One region of the Bacillus sp. DTU_2020_1000418_1_SI_GHA_SEK_038 genome, then DNA from elsewhere that is predicted to be linked to it. Evidence: riboswitches for the same ligand, from Rfam matches in the RefSeq annotation. Region 1 holds a riboswitch; each other region holds the start of a gene.
What was found. A riboswitch is a leader RNA that binds a small molecule or an ion and turns the genes downstream of it on or off. The one in region 1 is predicted to bind thiamine pyrophosphate.
Positions count from the first base shown of each region.

Region 1 (4,675 bases):
GTCAACGGCACATTAGAAATCATTGAACAAGATGGGACTGCCATTATCATGAAAGTTCCAAGTGTTATTAAGCAGACAGATTAGGAGGAGCGGTCATGATTCGGATTGTCATTGCAGAGGATCAGCGCATGATGTTAGGCGCATTAGGTTCACTGCTCAATTTGGAAGATGATATGGAAGTAGTCGGAAAAGCGAGCAATGGAGAAGAAGCTATTGCCCTCGTAAAACACTATAAGCCAGACGTCTGTATGATGGATATCGAAATGCCGGAAAAAAGCGGACTTGAAGCTGCGGAAGAATTAAAAGAATTGGATTGCAAGGTCATCATCCTGACTACTTTCGCAAGAACGGGTTATTTTCAAAGAGCATTGAAGGCTGGTGTACGGGGGTATTTATTAAAGGATAGTCCAAGTGAAGATCTGGCAAACTCAATCAGAACAGTGATGGCGGGAAGAAGAATTTATGCGCCAGAATTAATGGACGATGTGTATAACGAAGAAAATCCTTTAACAGAACGGGAAAAAGCTGTGCTTGAGCTTGTGGCTGATGGAAAAAACACAAAAGAAATTGCTGATGAATTAAGTATTAAAACAGGGACTGTAAGAAATTATATCTCACAAATTCTAGATAAGCTTGAGGTTAAAAACAGAATCGAAGCCATTACTCAGTCGAAAGAAAAAGGCTGGTTTAAATGATTGTTAAAATTTTTTTAAAAATTTGTAAAAACTACTCGACAAACGACTATAAGTTGTCGGATAATTATAATTACAATCACAACTATTAGAAATTATTTGAAAATAATATTTACTTCTCTTTAGTGGTAATCTAAAGAATATTTCAGTGATTGGACCAATCATTAAAGTGACACAGCATACAAAAAGGCAGGGAATTGAAGGATGAAAGACCATCAAATTGAAATTAACTTAGCGGCAACTAGAAAAGAAAAGCCAGCGTTTGACAAGCTTGAATTCGGAAGAACCTTCACAGATCATATGTTTATTATGGACTATACGGAAGGGAAAGGCTGGCATGATCCAAGGATTGTTCCATATCAACCTATTACTTTAGACCCTGCAGCCACAATTTTTCATTATGGACAGACTGTATTTGAAGGGTTAAAAGCCTATTTAACGAAGGATGAAAAAGTTTTTTTATTTAGGCCGAATAAAAATTTTGAACGGTTAAATCGATCAAGCGCTCGCTTGTGCATGCCTGAACTGGATGAAGAGCTTGCATTAGAAGCATTAAAAGAGCTAATTAGAGTAGACAGAGACTGGATCCCTAATCTTGAAGGAACATCTTTATATATTCGTCCGTTCATTATTTCTACTGAAGTGCATTTAGGCGTATCAGCCTCTTTAAGCTATCAATTTATTATTATTCTTTCTCCAGTGGGAGCTTATTATAAAGAAGGAATTAACCCAGTAAAAATTGCAGTAGAAACCGAATTTGTACGTGCAGTTAAAGGCGGCACTGGTGATGCAAAAACGGCAGGAAATTATGCAGGCAGCTTGAAAGCACAAGAGATTTCAGGCAAAGAAGGCTATTCCCAAGTATTATGGCTCGATGGAAAAGAACAGAAGTACATTGAAGAGGTTGGCAGTATGAATGTCTTCTTTAAGATTAATGGCGAAATTATTACCCCTGAATTGAATGGCAGTATTTTACAAGGGGTTACTCGTGATTCCATTATTCAACTTTTGAAGCATTGGAACTTACCTATTGTTGAACGTAAGATTTCTATGGATGAAGTCTATCAAGCAAGCTTAGACGGAAAATTAGAGGAAGCATTTGGCACGGGAACAGCTGCTGTTATTTCACCAATTGGCGAATTTTCTTGGAAAAATGAAAAACTAATTGTAAACAATGGCGAAACTGGTCCATTAGCGAAAAAATTATATGAAACTTTAACTGGCATTCAAAATGGAACTCTTGAAGATCCGTTTGGATGGAGTGTTGAAGTATAAGGAACTGCTCTCAGGCAGTTCTTTTTTTGAATTATTTTACTTGCATTAATTATTATTCATGCTATCCTTATGAATGAATCTTATAAATATTATTTAATTCTACTAGGGGCGCCTTTTTGGCTGAGATGAACCCTTTGAACCTGATCTAGATCATACTAGCGTAGGGAAGTAGTTAACGATTACGTATATTTTCTGCGTATTGACTTAACCGCTTTCCAAATGGAAGGCGGTTTTTTTATCTTTTTCGTGTGTTATGCAACACAAAATAAATATAAATTTTCAGGAGGAGAACACAATGGAAACGGTTAAAACAAAAAAGTTTTCTGAAAGATTATTTGAAAATGTACAGCCAATTTGGGAGAAAAACCACAATCATCCTTTTGTCCAAGAGCTGGGAAAGGGCATTTTAGATGAAAAGAAGTTTATTCATTATATGAAGCAAGACTATGTGTATTTAATTGATTATTCGAAACTGTTTGCAGTAGGTGTGATGAAGGCGCAGGATCTCGACACAATGGGGAAGTTTGCCAAAATCCTGCATGAAACCTTGCATTTTGAAATGGAATTGCATAGGCAATTTGCAGCAGAATTTGGTATTTCTCGTGAAGAATTGGAGGCAACTAAACCTACACCTGTCAATTTGGCGTATACGAGGTATATGTTACATGTCGCTCAAAATGGCAGTTTATCCGAAGTGGTTTCCTGTTTGCTTCCTTGTGCATGGGATTATTGGGAGATTGGAAAGTTATTAAGAAAACAATACGGTGACAAGTTATCCTCCAACCGATATGCGAAATGGATTGAAACTTATGATTCTGAAACATTTGGCAATGGTGCAAAATGGTTGATTGAACTAATGGATGAACTGGCAGAAGGGAAGCCAGAGCGGGAACTCGCTGTCCTAGAAGAGCATTTCCAAATGACTTCGAAATACGAGTATTTATTTTGGGATATGAACTATTACAAACAGGACTGGCCAATTTAACAAATAAGACGGTGGAAAAATGACACTAGAATTAAAAAATGTATCATATGCCTTTAAAGATAGAAAACCAGAAAACAAAATATTATCCAATCTAAGCTTTACAGTAAGTAATGGCGAGTTTGTCTCTTTGATTGGAAGAAGCGGAACAGGTAAAACGACTATCTTAAAATTAATTACTGGTCTTCTAAAACAGGATAGCGGAGAAGTTCTTTTGAACGGAAAAGCAATCACGCTTGGGGATGTTGGCTATATGCCCCAGCGTGACTTGCTCCTCCCTTGGCGAACAATAATAGAAAATATTATGATTTCAGCCGAAATTCAGAAGAGAAATGGGCTTACAAAGGACAGAGCAAGAGAGTGGCTTCATCGAATAGGTTTACTAGAATACGAGAATTCATTTCCAAAACAACTATCAGGAGGGATGAGACAAAGAGTTTCTTTTCTTCGCGCGTTGCTAACAGGCAAGGAATTGTTATTGCTTGATGAACCATTTGGCGCACTCGATGCATTAACGAAAAAAGAAATGCAGGCATGGCTGCTTTCATTTTGGCAGGAATTAAACAAAACCGTATTGTTTATCACCCATGATTTGGAGGAAGCATGCTTTCTTAGTGACCGAATTCTATTGTTGCACGCGAATAAAGAGGTTGAGGAAATAAACGTCAATCTAAAACGACCACGCAACCTTGCTATGCTCCATGAAAAAGAATTGATTACTTTAAGACAGAGCTTGGAGAAGAAGATCGCCTATGAAAAGATTTAACCTATGGATTCAGTCTTATAGTCTGTTTCTCATTTTTTCTGCTGCTATCCTGACTTTATTAGAATGGCTCGTACGTGCTGATGCAGTTCCTGCCTTTATCATCCCGGCACCAACGAGTGTCGTCATTTCTATTTTTGAAAATTGGCAGCCACTTCTGCTTGAACATATGCCAGCTACGATGCTTGAATTTCTAATTGGATTTCTCCTTGCCGCTGCAGGAGGAATTACATTAGCAGTTGGAATGTTTTTTTACAAAACGCTGGAAAAAATGCTTTATCCAGCTGTGTTAATATCTCAAATGATACCGATTATTGCCCTGTCGCCTATCTTCGTCCTCTGGTTCGGCTATACGATATGGAGTAAAGTAGCGGTTACGATTCTCATCTCTTTTTTTCCTATTATTGTTGGTACTTATGATGGCCTTAAATCAAGTGATCAGGAATATAGCGAATTATTGCGCTCCATGGGTGCAAACCGCTGGCAGATCTTCTTAAAGCTAAACATTCCAATGGCATTGCCATCTTTTTTCTCAGGGCTGAAGCTTGCAATCGTGTATGCCCTCGTAGGAGCCACAATTGGAGAATGGCTCGGGGCAAGTGAGGGCCTTGGCTACTATAGCCGCAGGATGTCCGGGAATTTAAATGCAGAAGGAGTTTTCGCTGCCATTACGATCTTAACCTTACTTGGCATCCTTTTGTTCTCCATAATTAAAGCAGTGGAAAAATATATACTGAAGTGGAAAAACGCAGAATAATTTACAGTTGGAGTTGGTCAGAAAATGAAAAGAACACCCTTAGTTCACCTATTAATCATAATAATCGTCATCATGCTTGCAGGATGTAACACAGGAAAAAATGAAGCTAGTAATGGAGATCAAAAGAAAGAACTTGAAGATATTAGTATTATGCTTGACTGGTATCCTAATGCCGTCCATTCAGCCATTTATGTCGCTAAAGAAAA
Region 1 is NZ_CP135435.1:2,223,629-2,228,303, reverse strand. Features, by position in the region: gene RRV45_RS11040 (sensor histidine kinase) at 1-84, shown strand, start outside; gene RRV45_RS11035 (response regulator transcription factor) at 96-695, shown strand; gene RRV45_RS11030 (branched-chain amino acid aminotransferase) at 897-1,967, shown strand; TPP riboswitch at 2,062-2,151, shown strand; gene tenA (thiaminase II) at 2,263-2,952, shown strand; gene RRV45_RS11020 (ABC transporter ATP-binding protein) at 2,972-3,715, shown strand; gene RRV45_RS11015 (ABC transporter permease) at 3,702-4,469, shown strand; gene RRV45_RS11010 (ABC transporter substrate-binding protein) at 4,494-4,675, shown strand, end outside.

Region 2 (4,675 bases), 1.0 Mb from region 1:
ATAATTGCAAAAAATAAAAGACTTAACGCCATAATCGCAAAGATGGCAACAAACACCCGATCTGTTCGGAATGAGGAAGAAGCTAAAGTCATATACACACCGATGCCTGATTTTGCCCCAAGCCATTCGGAAATCACGGCACCCATCACACTATAAGTGGCAGAGATTTTTATTCCTGAAAAAATGGAGGGGAGAGCATGTGGAAGTTCCAGCTTCCAAAACATTTGACTCTTCGTTGCGCCTGCCATTTTCATATAATGCCTTAAGTCAGCTGATGTTTGCTTAAACCCATCAAGAGCTGCGATAGTAACAGGGAAAAAACAAACAAGTGTAATGACAATCATTTTTGGCAAAAGCCCAAAACCAAACCAGATAACCAATAATGGAGCGAGAACGATCACCGGAATATTTTGTGAAAGAATCAGAAACGGATAAACAGCTTCTCGGACAAACGGCAAGAGATAGAGCAGGATAGCAGCGGAAAGGCCAATCCCAACTCCAATCGCAAACCCTGTAACCCCGAGTTTTATCGTTGAAAGCATGTGTTCAGAAAAACTTGCAAAGCCTGTAATCGCTTCCGTCATAATGGTTGAGGGCGCAGGTAGCAGCCATTCTGGAATTCCGGCTTTTTTAACTACCAGCTCCCAAATGAAAAAGAAGAGAAGGAGAACGACAACCGATCTCCATCCCTTAAGTCGCTTCAGCTTCATTATTGATACTTCTCCGTTAACTGACTCATCGTGATACCTGTTGGCTGATATAAAATTTTCACTTGAGAAATCACGTTTCTGCTGCCCATTTCAATCATGCGTTCATTCATTTTCTTAATCACATCAAAAAGATAGGAAAGCTCACCTTCCATCGTTGTTTCTAATGGAGAAACTTTGTAGGCCACACCTGATTCTTCAATAATTTTAATCGCTTCATCCACATATGGAATCACGTCTTCGCCATTTTTTGTTTTCGGTATTATTTGAATGCTAACTAGGGCATTGTTCATCCTGCCAGTCTCCTTACTGTGGTAAATAGTCGTTTGTATAGGCTTTTTGTGCATCTAGTTCACTATCTAATAATTGATTTTCATACATCCAGCTTGCATAGTTTTCCCAAACTTCAAGTTTCTGTTCACCCCATCTTGGCGCATCATCTTGATATTTTGATGCCAGCCATTCCTGGCTTTTCTTCACAAGCTCTTGATCAAGATCAGGTGCTGCTTTTAATAAACTATCAGCTGCATCGGATGGATTGTCGATGGCAAATTTATAACCTTTCGAAACAGCCTTCAAAAATTTCTTCACTTGTTCCGGATTAGATTCAAGCTTCTTTTCATTTGTTGCAAGGACTGGTGTATAGTAGTCAAGTTTCTTACTATAATCGGTTAAATAGACCATATTAATCTTTTCTCCGCGAAGTTCCGCTTCAATGCCTGTCCAGCCATAGTAGATCCATGCAAAGTCAACATCTCGTTTTACCGCTGTAAAAAAGTCTGTATCTCCCATATTCACAATGGAAACATCTTCTACGTTGGCATTTTCGACTTGCATTAATGAAGCAATCACTGATTTTTCAACTGGTGCTCCCCAGCCCCCGTATGTTTTTCCCGCAAAATCCTTTGGAGAAGTGATGTTTTTCTCCGCTGGAGAGGCAAATCCTGATGTATTATGCTGAATAACTGCTGCGATTGAAACTAAAGGAACTCCTTGAACACGAGCTTGTGTAATACTTTCCTGATAGCTTACGCCAAAATCGGCTTTCCCCGAAGCGACCAGCTGATCGGCTCCTGCTTCACCAGGCATAATAATTTCAACATCCAAGCCTTCTTCGTTAAAATATCCTTTATCCTGAGCAACATATAAACCGGTATGATTCGTATTCGGCGTCCAATCAAGAACTACCGTTACCTTTTCATTTTTCTCTAGCTTGTCCTTCTGTTGATCTGCCGAATCCTTTCCTCCAGCACATCCTGCGAGAAGCAAGACTGTCAACATCGTTGCAATAAACTTTTTCATGATCGTTTCCTCCAAAGTATTCATGATGTTTTACCAGAAAAAATAAAAAACACCCGGATGAGAACCCGCGCGTACATGAAAAAACATATCTATTCTTCATTCGAATACGTTTCCTCCGCTGGTCTTACCCAGATCAGGTTCAAAGGGTCAGTACCTCTCAGGTCCAATCTCAACCGGTCACACCGGTTCCCCCACAATTCTAATGCTATTTATTTTTTCAGATACTTTATTATATCAAATAATAAGAGGGCGAAGGAGCTTAAAATATGAAATCTTTTTGCGAATAGACAACCTTGAGCAAGAACCGCTAAATTTTCATTTTATCTTTGTATTCAATTCTGGAATCTCTATATGTATTAGAAATTTGAGTTTGTTATGTTAAAATAATAAAAAACACGAGAGTAGGTACTTAAATGCTGAAAAAACTTACAAATAAAGTGTATTATATGCCACATTATTCGGAAACTGACCGTCCTGCATTAGGTTTAATTTGTGGGGATGACTTTAGCGTTGTCGTTGATTCAGGGAATTCGCCCGCACATGCAAAGGATTTTCTTAATTTAGTGGGTAAAATGGAAATCCCGCCGGTCAAGTTTGTTGTTATCACACATTGGCATTGGGATCATATCTTTGGCATAAAAACGATGGGATTATTAACGATTAGCCATGAGGAAACAAAAGAAAAATTGGAATATTTGAAAACTCTTAAATGGGATGATGCTTCACTAGATGCGCGAGTTGAGACGGGTGAAGAGATCGAATTTTGCAGTGAATATATCAAAAAAGAAATGCCGAGCAGGGATAATTTAGAGCTGCAGGTGCCAGATTTAACATTTAGTGATAAGTTCGAAATGGATTTGGGCGGCGTAACTTGTGTAGTTGAACATGTTGGAGGAGTCCATGCGCAGGATTCATCCATCATTTATGTTCCTGATGAAAAAGTGATGTTTCTAGGAGATTGCATCTATCAGGACTTTTATAGTGGCGAATGGAGCTATGATCTGAACGAACTCACCATCTTATTAGAAAAAATCAAAAAATATGATGTCAATAGTTATGTAACTGGACATCAAGATCCAAAAACGTATGAGGAAATGTGGAGCTTCTTGGATGATCTTATTAATATAGGAGAAATCGTAGGTGAAGAGGTTTCTGTTGATTCAGCTGTCACTAAGTTTAACGAAGTACGAGGGACAGAACCAAGTGAAGAGCAGCTTGAGTATATCCAAAATTTTGTCAGCGGCAATCAGAAGAAAAAATAAATATGTTAAAGAAGGCCCCTAGTAAAATTTACTTTACCAGGGGTCCGTTGTTTATAGCTTACTCAGGAATGGTTTTATATGCTAACTTTTCAATGATCTCTTTATGCGTAGGATATTGAGAAAGGAGCTCGTCTTGTGTGAACAATTCAAAGTCCTGAAATTCAAAACCTGGAGAAACCATACAGCCTACTAAGGAGAAGGTATCTTCTTCCATAACAGACGATCCGAAAATAGCATTTTTCGGAACTAAAGCTTGAGGGACTTCTCCTTTATCCAAATTTAATCCTAATTTTATCTCTTCATATTCTCCGTTTTCATGAATAATATGAATCGTTAAAGGACTTCCAGCATGATAATACCATAATTCATCAGATTTCAAGCGGTGAAGATGGGACAGATCATTAGAAGTTAATAAAAAATAAATACTCGTATATAGCTTTCGTTTCCCCTCAAAATTCACTGTTAATTCTTGATCAGAAGTTCTTTCACCAGATTCGAATGTTCTTTTATAATATCCGCCTTCTGGGTGTGGCTCTAGTCCAAGTTTCGATACAAAATATTGTGCATCATGATTGTTCAAAGTAAAATACCTCCAAAAAAATTCAAATCTCTTGAGCTTACCAAACAAATAATCCTGCGATCATCGCAGTTAAACTAAATGAACCAGTGAAGTATAACAAAAAACATCTCACTAATAAAGGTTATTTTAATATAATGAAAAATCCCGATATTTTTAAAAGGCTATTTCATGATTAAGGGAATATTCACAGCAGCAGATCCTTTTAAATACTTTTCGTAGCTATTGAAATAAATTCGAATCGGATTTGTTTTATTGCTTGTGTCAAATGTGTAGGTTGATTCTGCCATCCCATCTCTATTGCTATGACTCGAACCATTAGTATAAACAGTCTTGCCGTTTGCATCGACTGCTTGGAAAAACATTTGATAGAAATGATTTTCTTCTTTCGATTTAAAGTTAGCACGAATTGTATTATTACTTTCAATTCCGATAATTACATTTACATTGTCGGGAATATAGAGGACTTTCTTCTTTAGAAAATCGACTTCGATATAATCCTTTCCTTTTGGCAATGCCTGCACATCATTAATTTCCAACGTCAAGTTCTTTGGCTCTCTAAAATAGTTGCTTTGAAAAAAGAGTGATGCTTCTGCGTCACGCATACCTCCAAAACCTGAAAATCCATTTGTAATCGTACCCCATACTTCGCCTTTTTCATCCAATAAACGCATGCTTTTAATTTGCAAAATTTGCATGGTGTTTGCAGAATCGACTGCGATATCAAGCTTTGCCCGAAGCGGAGAGATCCTCAGTGATTTAACGGTCAATTTTTGATCATCGATTTCTACAGTTTGATCTAATTTGTAATTTTTACTTTTTGCAAT
Region 2 is NZ_CP135435.1:1,187,895-1,192,569, forward strand. Features, by position in the region: gene RRV45_RS05880 (ABC transporter permease) at 1-710, opposite strand, end outside; gene RRV45_RS05885 (thiamine-binding protein) at 710-1,000, opposite strand; gene RRV45_RS05890 (ABC transporter substrate-binding protein) at 1,014-2,009, opposite strand; TPP riboswitch at 2,103-2,212, opposite strand; gene RRV45_RS05895 (MBL fold metallo-hydrolase) at 2,423-3,271, shown strand; gene RRV45_RS05900 (cupin domain-containing protein) at 3,330-3,851, opposite strand; gene RRV45_RS05905 (DUF4179 domain-containing protein) at 4,013-4,675, opposite strand, start outside.
Region 2: linked by a shared signal. The riboswitch ahead of RRV45_RS05890 (ABC transporter substrate-binding protein) and the one ahead of tenA (thiaminase II) in region 1 are both predicted to bind thiamine pyrophosphate.

Region 3 (4,675 bases), 1.1 Mb from region 1:
AAGGATATCCCGGTCAACAATCGTGAGCTTCCCGACGCCCGCGCGTACAAGCATTTCTGCACTTGCCGAGCCAAGCGCCCCTGCGCCAATGATTAAAATGTGAGCCTGGCTAATTTTCTTTTGGCCTATTTCTCCAATCGGTTCAAATAATTCCTGTCTTGAATAGCGGCTGTTCACGATGGGAGCAATCCTTCAAGCGGACTGCTTGCCACAGCATAATCCCTTTCATCAATCCGGCCTGCTTCATAACCTAAACGGCCTGCTTCGATGGCGAGCTTCATCGCTTCAGCCATTTTTATAGGATCTTTCGCACCGGATACTGCGGTATTCAACAGAACGGCATCAGCTCCAAGTTCCATAGCATATGCTGCATCTTTTGGTGAACCAATACCAGCATCGATAATAACAGGAACGGAAGATTGTTCAATAATAAATTTCAAATGAAGCGGATTTAAAATTCCTCTTCCGGAGCCGATCGGTGATGCACCTGGCATGACCGCATGAACACCAAGCTCTTCCAACCTTCTTGCTAAGACAACATCGTCCGATGTATAGGTAAGTACAGTGAACCCTTCTGCCAACAGCATCTCAGACGCTCTTAACGTTTCTACAGGGTCAGGTAAAAGCGTTCGGTCGCAGCCGATAATTTCGACCTTTATCATGTCACACAGCCCTGATGCTTTGGCCAGTTTCGCCGTCCGTACCGCTTCTTCAGCTGTTTTGGCTCCTGCCGTGTTTGGAAGTAAAGTATATTTGGATAAGTCAAGCATTTCCAGGAAATTTGGCTGCGATGGCTCGAAAACGTCCATCCTTCTTACGGCAAATGTAAGAATATCAGCATCGGACACGCGGACCGCTTCCTTTTGAATTTCAAAAGATGGATACTTTCCTGTCCCTAATAAAAGTCTTGATTGAAAGGTTTTATCTCCTATTTTTAACATGCTCATTCTTCATCCTCCTCCTACAAAATGGATCATCTCTACTTGATCACGTTCGCGAATGGGGCGATTATATTGGTCTTTTTGAACAATTTCCTTATTTACTTCAACAATCACGATCCGCTTGGAGAGCTCCAAATGCTGGAGTAATTGCTGAACGGTTGAAACATCTTCGGGCAGCGTATATGCTTGACCATTTAGTGTAATACTCATTAAAATTCAGCTCCTATTATCCTTTTGATAAGCAAATAGCTTGTTGACAAGCCTCGTAATATTCCTTTGCAGCGGATACCGGATCATCGCTTTCAAAGATCGTTGACATGACAGCGATCCCATTTACCCCGATATGGTGCAGCATGTCGATATGTTCCGGTTTAATCCCTCCAATTGCATACAAATCAACCATCACTTTTTTCGAGATTTCTTGAAGTTCCGAAAGCCCGCGGGGTTCTAAGCCACTTTTGCAGTTCGTTTCAAATACATGTCCATATAGCAGCCAATCAGCGCCCGCATACGAAGCGTGTTCAGCCTCTATAGCAGAATGTACTGAACGTCCTGCGAGTAACTGGGGGAAATGGTCTTTCACCTGCGAAACGGCAAGCCCGTGGCCTGGAAGCTGCACCCGTTGAATATTCGAAACAAGAGCTACATCCACCCTGTCATTCACAATTAATTTATCCTTACTGACTTTTTCTTCAGTCAATGCAGCGATCAACTCTATGTAATCATTGGCTGTTTTCGTCCGTTCCCTGATGATGAAATAATCTACGAACGGATCTATATTAATCATGATTTTAGTTAGATGATCCACCTTTAACCGATCATTCGTCACGGCCATCAGCTTCAATCACATTCCCCCTAACAAATAAAAAAACCACTCTCCTAAGCAAGGAAAGTGGTACTTTAAATAAAAAATAAAGTAACATAGCACTTCCCTACGCAGGCTCAAACCTGATCAGGTTATAAGGGTATCAGAGTACACTCTTCTCTCAGTCCTTTAAAAGGATTCCCCTAGTGATTTCACATTTACAATTTTCTGACTATAGGAATCATAACATATAAGCTATAATTATGGAAGTATGCGAAACAATCAAACTCCTAAACAGATAGAAACAAAATGGAACGAGGAGGTTTTTCTTAACAGGGATTACTTTCCTTTCCCATGCAATATAATTTGTAATTTGGGAATCCATTGAAACGAAAAAATTAGCACAATCAGCTGTTGTAAATAAAACAGTCTGAGGAAATATTTTGTAATAAAGGAATTGGTTCTTAAATATAATGATGCTATACTTGGAGTGAGTAAATATACCTACAGTAAAGCTTTCGATAATTGCAAACCTATCAAAAGGTAGGGGACGGAAAGCTACGGATTTAAGGCATTTTTGCTATGATGGTCGAGACAAAGATGAAGATGGATACTCATTAATTAAATCCACTTTTTTTTAGGTGGATTTTTTGTACGTTAACGAGGGATAAAGTGTAAGATTTTGAGGTGGTACAAAGTGGAACTGATTATAGGTTTTATACTTGCAATAGTGGTTGTTTTCATACTTGTCTTCTTTTGGACCCGTATAAAGAAAAAATTTTCGCGTGAATTATCTAATCAAAGATGGAAAGAGGAGTCTCTAAAAACTTACAATCAAGAGTTAGTAGATACAATCAGACTGCAGCAAGGGATGATTTTTAAGTTTATTAAGGATGGCGATAGATTTATTCATACTCTGTGTGATGGAAGGTTACTATATCGAATGGATCTTTTCCCTGAAAAGATTATTGGAAACGAATTATGTGATTTCCTTCCACATCTTGATGCAGAAACGGTTATTCAATATTATTGGCGAGCTTGGCAAGGCGAAGATAACGTCACGTACGAAGGGGGAATAAATGGTGTTTACTACCTGGCATCGTTGCGGCCTATTAGAAAAAAAGGTGAGGTAGTTGAAATCATTGGTTCATGTGTTGATATTACCGAAAGGAAGCGGGTAGAAAATGCTCTAAAGTTGAGTGAGGACAATTATCGTCTTATTACAGAGAACATGTTGGATTTAGTTGGACTCTGGGATATAGATGGAAGAGTTATTTATGCATCCCCTTCGCATGAAAAGGTATTGGGGTTTGATCCAAAAAAGTATATAGGAGTATCGGCCTTTGATTTGGTTCATCCTGACGATTCTCTGAGGGTATATGAACAATTTTTTCAAATGATTTCAACTAAGTTACCATTTCAAGTCGAGTTTCGGTGTGAAAATGCTGATGGTGAGTGGGTTTACGTAGAAGCTCAGGGAACCCCTGTAATTGGGGAGAGTGATAAATTAGAACATATTGTTGTTGTAGGGCGTAATATATCTGAGCGAAAGAAGGTAGATGAATTTATACGAAAAACGGAAAAGCTATCACTAGTAGGGCAATTGGCTGCAGGTGTTGCACATGAAATTAGGAACCCTCTTACTTCGATAAAGGGTTTTCTGCAGCTTATGCAAATGGAAATAGACAAACCAAACTATCTTGAAATTATGTTGTCTGAGATTGATAGTATAGAAAAAATAATACAAGAATTCTTATCACTTTCTAAACCACAAGCAAGTAAATTGGCACCGACTGATATTAATGAACTTTTGCAATATGTAATTACATTAATTAATACACGTGCCAAACTAAAAAATATTGCTATCGTTCAAGAGTCTGATTCCGAATTACCAATTATTCATTGTGACGAGCATCAAATCAAACAGGTTTTTGTCAATATTCTTCAAAATGCTGTGGAAGCCATGGAAAATGGAGGCGTAATTCAAATTCAAACAATGCGATCCGAATCAGACAATATTAGATTTAGGATTATTGACCAAGGATGCGGCATTTCTGAAGATCGAATTAAAAGTATTGGTGAGCCTTTTTATAGTACGAAAGAAAAAGGAACGGGATTAGGATTAATGATTAGTCATAAAATTGTTCAAGAACATGGGGGCACCCTAAGCCTAGAAAGCACCATAAATAAAGGAACCATTGTTGATGTTATTTTACCTATTGGGAAAAGTGAACCGGTGCTTGTCACTCCCTGATAAGTTCGAACTAGAGGAGAAGTAATACTGAATGTAAAGTTCCGCAAATAGAATTTGAAGGAAAAAGAAAGCTCTGTTTACCCCTTTTGAATACAAGATGTAAAAGTCAAAAGGAAAAAGAGAAAATTAATAACACCAAATTCCACGAACGGGCGCAATCCTGGAACAAGGATAAGCGCTCATTTTCTATTTTAATGGCCAGTTTGTTATCTAGGGCTATTCGCATAATAACACAAAAAAAACGCCGTGATCGGCGTGTTTTTAATGCAGGCAGGAAAATAATATAGCCTTTTTTCAACAAAAGCATCTGATTGTTTAATTATGGTTGCTCTACATATTTTTGCTTTCCAGAAGAAGTTTGGATTCTCCTGTACGCTCCCATTCTTCTACAGTTTCATATGCTTTTTCAGGAGTAAATCCCTTTCCTACAAGAACTCCCATTAGAATAAACTCTTGAAGAATATGTGTCATATTAATTCCTCTTTTAACGTCCTCCAAGCCTTCTTTTACCAAAAACTCGGTATGTCTTACCCATTCATCTGGAGTCTTTCCGGAAATTACTGTTTTCCCATTCCCATTACCTAAACCTTCTTCCATAGCCATTGCATCTGCCTTAGTCTTATGAACAGTACCAAATGGATGGTTTGGTGGGGCATATATTGAGTATAGTTTCAA
Region 3 is NZ_CP135435.1:1,079,362-1,084,036, forward strand. Features, by position in the region: gene RRV45_RS05365 (ThiF family adenylyltransferase) at 1-177, opposite strand, end outside; gene RRV45_RS05370 (thiazole synthase) at 174-947, opposite strand; gene thiS (sulfur carrier protein ThiS) at 951-1,151, opposite strand; gene RRV45_RS05380 (thiamine phosphate synthase) at 1,168-1,776, opposite strand; TPP riboswitch at 1,854-1,961, opposite strand; cyclic di-GMP riboswitch class I at 2,263-2,348, shown strand; gene RRV45_RS05385 (PAS domain-containing sensor histidine kinase) at 2,444-4,000, shown strand; gene RRV45_RS05390 (cupin domain-containing protein) at 4,331-4,675, opposite strand, start outside.
Region 3: linked by a shared signal. The riboswitch ahead of RRV45_RS05380 (thiamine phosphate synthase) and the one ahead of tenA (thiaminase II) in region 1 are both predicted to bind thiamine pyrophosphate.